2 regions of the Microcella alkaliphila genome follow, and region 2 is predicted to be linked to the other one. Evidence: riboswitches for the same ligand, from Rfam matches in the RefSeq annotation. Region 2 holds a riboswitch; the other holds the start of a gene.
The links. A riboswitch is a leader RNA that binds a small molecule or an ion and turns the genes downstream of it on or off. The one in region 2 is predicted to bind thiamine pyrophosphate.
Positions count from the first base shown of each region.

Region 1: it holds a riboswitch for thiamine pyrophosphate, as region 2 does, so the genes downstream of both, CPY97_RS09545 (ECF transporter S component) here and thiC (phosphomethylpyrimidine synthase ThiC) in region 2, are expected to answer to the same signal.

Region 1 covers NZ_AP017315.1:1,935,774-1,941,475, reverse strand. The annotation lists gene CPY97_RS09560 (hypothetical protein) at 1-946, opposite strand, end outside; gene CPY97_RS09555 (response regulator) at 1,087-1,746, opposite strand; gene CPY97_RS09550 (GAF domain-containing sensor histidine kinase) at 1,743-3,215, opposite strand; TPP riboswitch at 3,270-3,377, shown strand; gene CPY97_RS09545 (ECF transporter S component) at 3,437-4,126, shown strand; gene CPY97_RS09540 (ATP-binding cassette domain-containing protein) at 4,123-5,702, shown strand, end outside.
Region 2 covers NZ_AP017315.1:1,021,760-1,027,461, forward strand. The annotation lists gene moeB (molybdopterin-synthase adenylyltransferase MoeB) at 1-1,113, shown strand, start outside; gene CPY97_RS04970 (bifunctional hydroxymethylpyrimidine kinase/phosphomethylpyrimidine kinase) at 1,157-1,702, opposite strand; gene thiC (phosphomethylpyrimidine synthase ThiC) at 1,687-3,456, opposite strand; TPP riboswitch at 3,452-3,560, opposite strand; gene CPY97_RS04980 (CDP-alcohol phosphatidyltransferase family protein) at 3,567-3,923, opposite strand; gene CPY97_RS04985 (ribokinase) at 4,398-5,282, opposite strand; gene CPY97_RS04990 (carbon-nitrogen hydrolase family protein) at 5,345-5,702, shown strand, end outside.

The DNA.
Region 1 (5,702 bases), 910 kb from region 2:
CCTCGAGGGCCGCGGTCAGCAGTTCGGCGGCGTCGCTCGTGGCCGACCCGTCGGTGCGACCGAGCGCCGCGACGACGGTGCTGAGGGCGTCGGCGCGGTGCGCATCCAATTCGGATTCGATGGCTTTGAGTGCGTGCGCGTGGAGATCCTCAGGCGTCAGCGATTCGGGGTTGTGGTCGACATCGGCGGCGAAGAGGCCGCTCGGCCTTAGCAGTCCGATCACCTCCGCTCCCGCCACGAGCACGATGCGCTCGTGGCGGTCGCTCGTCGCCGCGGTCAGCGCCTGCACGACAGCCTGCGCGTGGTCGTGCTGACGCGTCTCGCGCCACTCGGGGGGAGCGTCGCCGTACACCTGTGCGTTGCTGATCGAGGCGTGGCCGGTGTTCGGGCGAAGCGGCGGGCTCGCCTGCACGGGGTTCTCGTAGTCGTTCTCCACCCCCTCATTGCCGGCGCTCGACGGCAGCCCGACCGCGAGCGCATCGCCGAGGCCCGCGCGCGTCGCCGTGAAGAGCTGGGCGCCGTCGTGCGTGGCAGTGGCGACGAGGAACGCGTCGTCGGCATCGAGCAGACCGAGAACCGGCGCGATGCGGAAGCGTCGGCCGACACTCACCTGCGGGTCGACCGACACTCCAAAGCGCACCAGGCGTGGCTCGTGACCGGCGGTGAGATAGATGCCGAGGCTGGCGCCCTGGTTCTGCCAGAACTCGTGGTCGTCGAGCAACTCGGTGGCGGGGGAGAGGAGGGCGGCCTGGTCGCTGTCGGAGACACCGGCGTCGGCAAGCTTTTCGCCAGCGTCCCGTAGCGCGTTCTTGAGCACGGTGCTGTTCGCGGCCGTCTCCTTTCCCGTCGTTGCCATCGGCACGAGGATGCTCACGGCGAGCTCGGGCTCGGCGGTCGCGAGCGAGACGAGGGTGTCGGGGCTGGCGTTTTCCGTCGTTGCGTACATGGTTTCCTCCGTGATCGAGCACCCGCGGGGGCGGGCGCAGAAGAACCGGAGACGCTAGCGAGGGGCCCTGGGCGCGTCCTCAGAATCTCGCGCGCGGCATCCGTCGAGTCGCTGCCGTAGGCCGCGCGGGCTTGCGGGCGCTAGCGAGCCGCGTCGGAGCGCTTGGGCAGCCACTCCGCGGCAAGGACGGCGGCCTGTGTGCGGCGCTGCATGCCCAGCTTCGCGAGGATGCCACTCACGTAATTCTTAACCGTCTTTTCGGCCAGGTACAGGCGCAGCCCTATTTCGCGGTTCGACAGCCCTTCGGCGATCAGCGCGAGGATCTCGGTCTCGCGTCGGGTCAAGCCATCGAGCGGTGTCGTTTCGCTGGCGGCCGCGCGCATCTTCGCGGTAACGCGAGCGACGACGGCGGGGTCGAGCAGCGACGCCCCCGCATTGACCTGCCGGATCGCCTCGACGAGCCGCGTCGCGCGCACCTCCTTCAACAGGTAGCCGTTCGCGCCGGCCAGCACCGCGGCGAAGACGGCCTCGTCGTCGTCATAGGAGGTCAAGATCAGGCAGCCGATGTCGGGCCGTGCCGACTTCACGTCGCGGCAGACGTCGATTCCGCTGCCGTCGGGCAGACGCCCGTCCAAGACGGCGACGGTGGCGTCGGCCGCGATGATCGCCTCCGCGGTTCCGGCCACCTGGTCCGCTTCGCCCACCACCTCCATGCCGTCCTCCGCGTCGAGCAGGTCGGCAAGCCCGCGGCGCACGATCTCATGGTCGTCGAGCAGGAAGACGCGCACGGTGTCGGTCATGATGCCCCCCAGGGTACGCGCCAGAGAAGTTCGGTGCCGCCGCCCGATGAGGCACCGACCTCACACGTGCCGCCGCGTTCCACGGCACGGGCGCGCAGATTCTCGAGCCCTGACCGTCGCGTCGAATCGCCCAGTCCCTGACCGTCATCAACCACACGGATGCTCACCTCGGCTCCGCGCACCGCCACCGCGACATCCACACGCGTCGCCTGCGCGTGCCGCACGGCGTTCGAGAGCGCCTCCCTCACGACGGCAACGAGGTCATCGCCGAGCTCAGAGTCGACCAGCGTGTCAACCGGGCCCTGGAACTCGAGCCCCGAGTCGAGGTCTTCGCCCTCGAGCGTCTCCCGCACCAGGGTGTTGATGCGGGCCCGCAGACTGTATGCGGCGGCTGACGGCGGCGCCGACAGGCGGTAGATAGCCTGGCGAATCTGCCGGATGGTGGAGTCGATCGCGTCGACCTGGTGGGCGATGCGCGCACCCGTCGGAGTCGTGGGGTCACTCACGACGCTTTGCAGGCTCAACCCCACCGCAAACAGACTCTGGATGACGTGGTCGTGCAGGTCGCGCGCGATCCGGTCGCGTTCGTCCGACAGGGCGATGCGCTGCTCGTCGACGCGTGCCCGAGCGAGCTCACGCGCGATCGTCACCGACTCGACGAAACGGGTGAGCATGGCGTCGTCGTCAGCGATGACGCGGCCGTCACCCCGAGCATCCGTGTGAGGGTCGACGACGAGGCGACCGTCGTCGTCAACCGCGATAACCCCGGTGGGTAGGCCCGTGAGGGTCTGCGCGGCGACGACGATGGCAGTCCCATCATCGGGCGAGAGCTCTCCGGCGAGAAGCCGGCGCGACACATCCTCCGCCGCCTCGAGCCAGACCCGTGAACGTTCCGAACGGGCATACAGGCGCGAGTTCGCGATTGCCGTGCCGGCCATCGCCGCGAGGCTCGCGATCACGCTCGCATCCAGGTCATCGAAGGGCCCGGAGTCGCGCTCGGTGAGATAGAGATTTCCGAAGGCGGCGCCGTCAACGTGAATCGGAACCCCGAGAAACGAGTTCATCGGCGGGTGGTGCGCGGGAAACCCGACAGACCGTGGATCGTCCGACAGTCGTGGCAGGCGAATGGTGGCGTCGTCGGCGATGACCGCGCCGAGAATCCCGCGACCGGTCGGCGGGGGGCCGAGGCGGGCGACGGTGTCGTCGTCGAACCCGGCATGCACAAACCGCTCGAGGCTGCCGTCCGGTGCGATGACGCCGAGGGCGCCGTAGCGGGCGCGCACCAGCTGACGGGCGGCCTCCACGATGCGCTGCAGGGCGATCGACAGGTCCAGATCTTGCGTCATCGCCTGCGCCGCCGAGATCAGCAGGCTGACGCGATGGCGGCCCTCCGTCTCGTCGGCAGCGTCGTCGAGCACCCGCCGCACGAGGGTTTCCAGCTCGTCGCTCTCGCCCAACAGTGGTGCCATGCCCGGAGTCTACTGAGGGCGGGATGCCGCCTTCGAGCCACCGGGCGTACACTGATCGACGTACACGGGAGCCCGATCGCCGGGCTGAGAGGAAGCCACAGGGCTTCGACCGTCGAACCTGATCCGGGTAATGCCGGCGCAGGGAGGACATCTCGCACCCGTGCCGTTGCGAAAGAACGGTGCGCCTCACCGGCGCGCACCCACATCGAAAGGCACGAATCATGACAGCAACCCCCACCCCGAAGTCGACCGCGCGCGGGGGTGCACGCCTGCGCTGGCGCGTCGTCGACATCGTCGTTGCGAGCGTCGTCGGCGTCGCCGTCGGCCTCGTCTTCTTCGCGTGGAACCTCACCTACAACCCGATCGGCAGCGCGCTCGGCGCTCTGCTTCCGGGCGTGCAGGGCAGCGTTCACGGCGTCTGGCTGATCGGCGGTGTTCTGACCGCCCTCATTGTGCGCAAGCCTGGCGCCGCGATCTACGGCGAGATGGTCGCCGCAACCGTGTCGGCACTGTTCGGAAACGAGTGGGGCCCGCTGACGCTGCTGTCCGGGCTCGTGCAGGGCCTCGGCGCCGAGATCGTCTTCGCGCTCTTGCTGTACAAGGCGTGGGGTGTTGTCGCCGCCATGCTCGCCGGCGCGGGCGCTGGCGTCGGCATGGTCATCCTCGACCTCGTGCTCTGGTACGCCGGAGCCGGCGCGCTGTTCGCCACCGTCTACGCCATCTCGGGCATCGCCTCCGGCGCCATCATCGCCGGCCTGTTGTCGTGGTTGGCGATGCGCGCGCTCGCGCGAACCGGCGCGCTTGATCGCTTCGCCGCGGGTCGCGAGCGCGGCGACGACGACGAGGACGAGGGTGACGATTCGTCGCCGGGCGCCTCGGCCGTCGACGGCGAGCACGCCGCCGCCCGGTGACCTCCGCCCTGCCGGCGGGCGCCGGCACCACCACACACCCGCGGGCTGCTCGCCTCGCGGCGCACGGCTTCGGCTGGCGTCCGCGCGGCCGCAAGGCCCCGGTGCTCGCCGACGTCGATCTTGCGATCGAGGCCGGCGAGCGCGTGCTGGTGCTCGGTGCCTCCGGCAGCGGCAAATCCACCCTGCTGCAGGCCTTCGCCGGAGTGCTCGGCGGCGACGACGACGGCGACCGCACTGGAACCATCACAGTCGACGGCCGCGACCCGGCAGATGCCCGCGGCCGGGTCGGTCTGCTTCTGCAAGACCCCGAAGCGGGCATCGTTCTCGAACGCGCCGGCGACGACCTCGCGTTCGGCCCGGAGAACCTGGGAGTACCGGTCGCGGAGATCGCAAGGCGGCTCGACGGTGCTCTCGACCGGGTGGGACTCGACATCGCCGCCGACCGGCGCACACCCGAATTGTCGGGCGGGCAGCAGCAGCGCCTCGCCCTCGCCGGCGTGCTCGCGCTCGAGCCCGGGGCGTTGCTGCTCGACGAACCCACCGCGCAACTCGACCCCTCAGGCGTCGGCGAGATCGTCGACGCCGTCATCGCCGCCGTCGAGCGTCGAGGGCTCACCCTCGTCGTCATCGAACACCGTGTCGACGTGTGGCTTCCCCACATCGACCGCGTCATCGTGCTAGACCGGGGGCGGGTGATCGCCGACGGTGACCCCGCGTCGGTTCTCGAGCGTGAGGGGGCGGCGCTCGCCGAGCGGGGCGTCTGGGTTCCTGGTCGCCCGCCCGTGCATCCGCCTGCCGCCGTCACGGCGGCCGCGCGAGAGCGCGCCGTTCTCCTGAAGGCGACCGGGCTCGCTGCCGGTCCCGCCGGAGCCAAGCCCGTCGTCGAGAACATCGACCTGACCGTGCGCGCGGGCGACGTGATCGCTCTCACCGGCCCGAACGGCGCAGGCAAATCGACTCTCGCCCTGGCGCTCGCGGGGCTGTTGCCGAGGGCCGCGGGCACCGTCACGACCGCCGACGGCGTCGACCCTGCGACGGTCAGCTCGGTCGAGCTGTCGCGGCTCGTCGGCGTGGTGTTCCAGAACCCCGAGCACCAGTTCGTCGCCGCCACCGTGCGTGACGAGCTCGCCCTCGGTGCTGGCGAAGTGCCCGCCGCATTGCTCGACCGTCTCGGGCTCGCGCGCCGCGGAGGAACGAGCCCGTACCGACTGAGCGGGGGAGAAAAGCGCCGCCTGTCGGTCGCGACCGCCATCGCGGCGGGGCCGCCCGTGTTGATCCTCGACGAGCCGACCTTCGGCCAGGACCGCCGCACCTGGGCCGAACTGGCCGCGCTGATCGCCGAACACCGCGATCGCGGCGGGGCCGTCATCATGGCCACGCACGACCGCGAGCTGATCGCCGCTCTCGGCGCGCGCGAACTGCGTCTGCCGGCCCGACCGCCGAGGCCCACTCCCGACGCGGCTGGCGAGGCGGTCGCGGCGGGCGAGACGTCAGCCGGGCCCGCGAGCAGGCCGCCGTTGCTCGAGCGCCTCAACCCGGTCGCCGCGCTCGCCGCCGGCCTGTTCCCCGCGCTGAT
Region 2 (5,702 bases):
TTGGAGCCCGAGGAGATCGACCGGTACTCCCGGCACATCCTGCTCCCCGAGATCGGGGTCGTGGGGCAGCGGCGGCTGAAGAATGCGCGTGTGCTGGTGATCGGCGGTGGCGGGCTCGGATCCCCGATCCTCCTCTACCTCGCCGCCGCCGGGGTCGGCACGCTGGGGATCGCGGACGACGACGTCGTGGAGTCGAGCAACCTCCAGCGTCAGATCGTCCACGGCGTCGACGACATCGGCCGCCTCAAGATCGACTCCGCACGCGACGCCGTCACCGCGATCAACCCGCGGGTAAAGGTGCACACCCATCCGCTGCGACTGTCGAGGGAGACCGCGACGGGACTGTTCCAGGAATACGACGTCATCGTCGACGGGACGGACAACTTCGCCACCCGCTACCTCGTCTCGGATGCCGCGACCGTGACGGGGAAGCCGTGCGTCTGGGGATCGATCCTTCGATTCCAGGCGCAGGTCAGTGTGTTCTGGAGCATTCACGGCCCGACGTACCGCGACCTCTACCCGGACGCACCGCCCCCCGAGTCCGCCCCCTCGTGCGGCGAAGCGGGCGTGTTCGGTGTGCTCTGCGGCGTGGCCGGATCGATGATGGCCGCCGAGGCGATCAAACTCATCACCGGCACGGGTCGAACCCTGCTCGGGCGACTCGCCACCTTCGACCTCGCCGACGCCAGGTGGCGGGAGTTCACCGTCGCACCCGACCCCGTCACCGACCCCGGTGCGCGCACGGGCACCGGGGGACTGTGTCCTGCGGACTCGTGCACTGAGGAGGATCCGGCTGCCCTCATCGACGTGGACGAGCTGAGCAACGCGCTGGCGGGGTGCTCGTCGAGCGAGGTGCCGTTCGAGCTTCTCGACGTCCGAGAGGCCGACGAGTACGCCCGAGGACACATCTCGGGCGCGCGCTCCACGCCGCTCAGCCGACTGCGAGCCGACGGCCCGGGTTTCGCCGCCCTCCCCGCCGATCGTCCGATCATCGTCTACTGCAAGGCAGGACCGCGTGCGCGTGCCGCCGCGGCACTTCTCCTGGCCGCCGGGCACCCCGAGGTGCGTGTCCTGGACGGGGGATTCGCCCGGTGGGCCCTCCAGTCGTACTGACCGCCTCGCCGACCGCCCGGTCGCTTTCTCCGAGGGCGCGCGCTCAGTCCCGTCGGCGCGGATGCTCCGTCGCTGCCGACGTGCCGCGATGGAAGTGGTTCAACGGTCCGTTTCCCGTGCCCACGCGGAGCTCGTCCGCGTGCCGGAGCGCCCCGGACAGCCAGTCTTTCGCATGCAGCAGGGAGGAGTGCCAGTCGCCGAACCGGGCTTGCAGGGTGGCGAGTTCCGGCAGGTTCGGCGTGAGCAGGTCGACGCAAGACAGGAGGCCGTCCCACCGGCGCAGCGCGCGGGTGGGAAGGAGTCGCCGGCCGCTCGAGGAATGAAGCACCGGGTCGAGGACCACGATGGGCGGGCGAACCCGGTGGAGCCAGCGCTCCACCGCCGCGACGGCAGCGGTCGAGCCGAGCATCCCGATCTTCACCGCGTCGACGATGACATCGTCGCTGACCGCATCCAGCTGCGCGCGAAGCACGCGAGCCGGCGGCACGTGCACCGACCGGACGCCGTGGGTGTTCTGCGCCACCACGGCGGTAACCACAGCCATTCCGTAGCCGCCGTTGGCGGCGATGCTCTTCAGGTCGGCGTGGATCCCCGCGCCTCCGGCCGGCTCGCCTGCTCGCGCACGGAGGGCAGCTCCAGGTAGACCGTGCCGCCGGAATCACGGAAAGCCCCGGACTTCTCACGCATGCCCGCGATCCGTTCCTGCTCGGACATGTCGCCGAACTGGTCGCGGATGTCTTGCGAGATGCGCATCGAGCAGAACTTCGGCCCGCACATCGAGCAGAAGTGCGCGGTCTTGGCCGGTTCCGCGGGCAGCGTCTCGTCGTGGAACTCCTCCGCCGTGACGGGATCGAGGGAAAGGGCGAACTGATCCCGCCAGCGGAACTCGAAGCGTGCCTTCGACAGAGCGTCGTCGCGCTCGTTGGCGCCGGGGTGCCCCTTGGCGAGGTCCGCGGCGTGCGCGGCGATCTTGTAGGTGATCACGCCGGTCTTCACGTCGTCCTTGTTCGGCAGTCCCAGGTGCTCCTTCGGGGTGACGTAGCAGAGCATGGCGGTGCCGTACCGGGCGATCTCGGTCGCCCCGATCGCCGAGGTGATGTGGTCATACCCCGGGGCGACATCCGTCACCAGCGGTCCGAGCGTATAGAACGGCGCACCGTCGCAGAGCTCCTGCTGCCGTTCCACGTTCTCGCGGACGAGGTGGAACGGCACGTGCCCGGGACCTTCGACCATGACCTGCACGTCGTATGCCCATGCGCGCTTGGTCAGTTCGGCGAGGGTGTCGAGCTCGGCGAACTGCGCCGCGTCGTTCGCATCGGCCGTGGATCCGGGCCGCAGTCCGTCACCGAGCGAGAATGCGACGTCGTACCGGGCGAAGATCTCGCACAGTTCGTCGAAGTGCGTGTAGAGGAAGTTCTCCTGGTGGTGCGCCAAGCACCAGCCGGCCATGATGGAGCCGCCCCGCGAGACGATGCCGGTGACCCGGTCGGCGGTCAGCGGCACGTAGCGCAGCAGCACACCGGCGTGGATCGTCATGTAGTCCACACCCTGCTCGCACTGCTCGATGACGGTGTCCCGGAAGATCTCCCACGTGAGCCGGCTCGCCTCGCCGTCGACCTTCTCCAGAGCTTGGTAGATCGGCACCGTTCCGATCGGCACCGGGGAGTTGCGGATGATCCACTCCCGCGTGGTGTGGATGTCGTCGCCGGTGGACAGGTCCATGACCGTGTCCGCCCCCCACTGCGTCGCCCACTGCAGCTTGTCCACCTCTTCGGCGATCGAACTGGTCACCGCTGAGTTGCCGATGTTCGCGTTGATCTTCACGAGGAAGGCCCGGCCGATGATCATGGGCTCGGATTCCGGGTGGTTGATGTTGTTCGGGATGATCGCTCGCCCTGCAGCGACCTCGGAGCGCACCAGTTCGACGTCGCAGCTCTCTCGCAGAGCGACGAAGCGCATCTCCGGGGTGATGACTCCGCGCCGGGCGTAGTGCATCTGGGTGACGGTCCTACCGGGACGGGCCCGGCGCGGACGGCGTCTGGGCCCCTGCCACTCGGCCGACGCCGCCCCACGGCGAAGTGCCGCACGCCCGTCGTCCTGCAGGTTGCGCTCCCGGCCCTCGTAGACCTCGGTGTCGCCGCGCGCCTCGATCCACTCGGAGCGGGCCGGCTCCAGTCCGCGCAGCGGGTCGCTTCCGGGTCCCGCCGTGCGGTACACCGTGAGGGGCGGATTCGGAACGGCGCCGGGGGAGTCGCTGAGCGCGATGCTGGTCACGGGAACACGGATGCCGTGCACCTCGTCACGCAGATAGTCGAGCGAATGGGATGAGAGCGCATCGGTCATCAGAAGTCCTACTTCCTTCGCCGGCATTACCCGGACAGGTTCGAACGGTCGCAGGCTGCGTCAGCCCGATCTCAGCCCTTGCAAGGACTCCCGTGTGGATGTCGACCACCCTATCCGATCGCGAAGGGTGCAGTGAACGCGAGCGTCGTTCCGCGGAATAATGAGCGTATGACTGCGCCGTCGCCGTCGCCGGAACGTTCGAGGGAACTCGAGCTCCTGCGTCGGCGCGCGTACGGCCCCAGCGCCGCGAGTGCGGCAAGCACGAGGGCGAAGACCGAGTCGACCTCCATGTCGCACGCTGCGCCGAAGCGGGACTCGAGCCGCTGCCGGCGAGCCAGCTTGCCATCCACCCCGTCGAGACTGAGCGCGATGATCGCGAGCCCGATGATTGCCGTCGCTGACGGAGCTCCCGCAACGAGCAGCCCGACGATGATCGAGACGAGCCCCCAGCGGATGCTCGTGACCACGTTCGCCGCGCCCAGTCGCGTGTGCGGGTGGTGACGTCGCAGGAACGCAGAGCCGGCACCGAATCCGACGGCCGCGGCCAGTGCAGTGGACTGGTGGGGACGACGGCAACGCTGGTGACGGCCGCTGTACTGGCCGTGGCCGCGAGCGTGGTCAGGGCCGATACGCCGACGAAGTTCACGAGCACGCGGCTCGAGGTGCCAACCCGTTTGCGCCTGACCGCCGGGTCGGCGCGGGTCAGATCAGCGGTGGTCACGGCGGCACGCTAGCACCGCAGCCTGCGCGTATTCGTTCACCGAATATTGCGGCGCGTCTGTGCTGGGAGGGCCCCGCATGTTGCGCCAGAGTGGACGTAAGGCTTTCGCCGCTCAGCCCCCCTATGTTGGTGCGGCGTAGCCGGTCGGGGCGCTGACGGAATCGGGTTTCGTCAGCACCCCGACCACCCTTTCTTCGCTGCCGGCGTCCGGCCGGTGCGCCTAGTGGGTCGGAGGCTGCGCCCCGCGCCACTGCACGGCGGCTGCGCCGGAGCGCACACCGGCGGCGACGGCGGCGGCGAGTTCCGCGCCATCCGCGAGCTCTGCGCAGACCGCGCCGACGAACGCGTCGCCCGCCCCGGTCGTGTCGACAACCTCGACACGGGGCGCGGCCACATGGCCGCTCGCGGCAGCGTCGCACCACACCGCGCCGTCACCGCCGAGCGTGATGATGACGCTTCGGCAGCGGCTGGCGAGGGATTGCGCGGCCGACAGGGCGCCTTCGACATCGGTGAAGGATGAGGCGCCCACCGCCCGCGCTTCGCTCTCGTTGACGACGAGCGGGTCGCACAGCTCGAGCAGTTCGTCGGGGATGTCGCGGGCGGGGGAGAGGTTCAGCGCGACGCGGCCGCCGGCTCCGACGACCGCGCGTGCGGCGGCGTGGACGACACCGAGCGGCACCTCGAGCTGGCTGAGCAGGACCGTGCCGGGGCCGGCGAGCTCAGTGATCGTGGTGGCCACCGCATCCGCGTCGAGGCGACCGTTCGCGCCGGGCGCGACCACGATCGTGTTCTCGCCGTCGCGTGAGACGGTGATGAGCGCAACGCCGGTCGGTGCGTCGCTGAACCGGGCGACGCTCGATACGTCGACACCGCCTGCTCCAAGAGCGTCGAGCATGGCATGGCCCCCCGCGTCGTCGCCGACGGCGCCGACGAAGACGGGCATGGCGCCCGAGCGGGCCGCGGCAAGCGCCTGGTTCGCGCCTTTGCCCCCCGTCGCGACGACGACGTCGCCGCCGAGCAGGGTCTCACCCGGCTGGGGATGGCGGTCGACGACGACCGTGTAGTCGGTGTTCGCCGAACCGAGAACGATGAGGGAGGCGCTCATGGCTCCATGCTGGCAGAGCGGCGACCGTGGTGAGCGGCCCCGGCCGCCTCTAGGCTGGCCGCATGAGCGAAACACTGCGCGTCGCCGTCGCCCAGTTCGCGCCGGGGCCAGCCCGCGACGAGAACCTCGCCGGCGTCGTGCAGCTCGTGCGCGAGGCCGCTCGTGAGGGTGCCGAACTCGTCGTGCTGCCCGAGTACTCGGCGTTCTTCGGCGGAAAGATGGGACCACACTGGGTCGCCGCCGCCGAGGCTCTCGACGGGCCGTTCGTGGCGGGGCTTGCCGACATCGCGCGGTCGAACGGCGTTGTCGTCGTCGCCGGGATGCTCGAAACGGCCTCGCGGGACGATCGCTTCCGCAACACCATCGTCGCGCTCGGCGCCGACGGCTCACTGCTCAGCGTCACTCGCAAACTGCACCTGT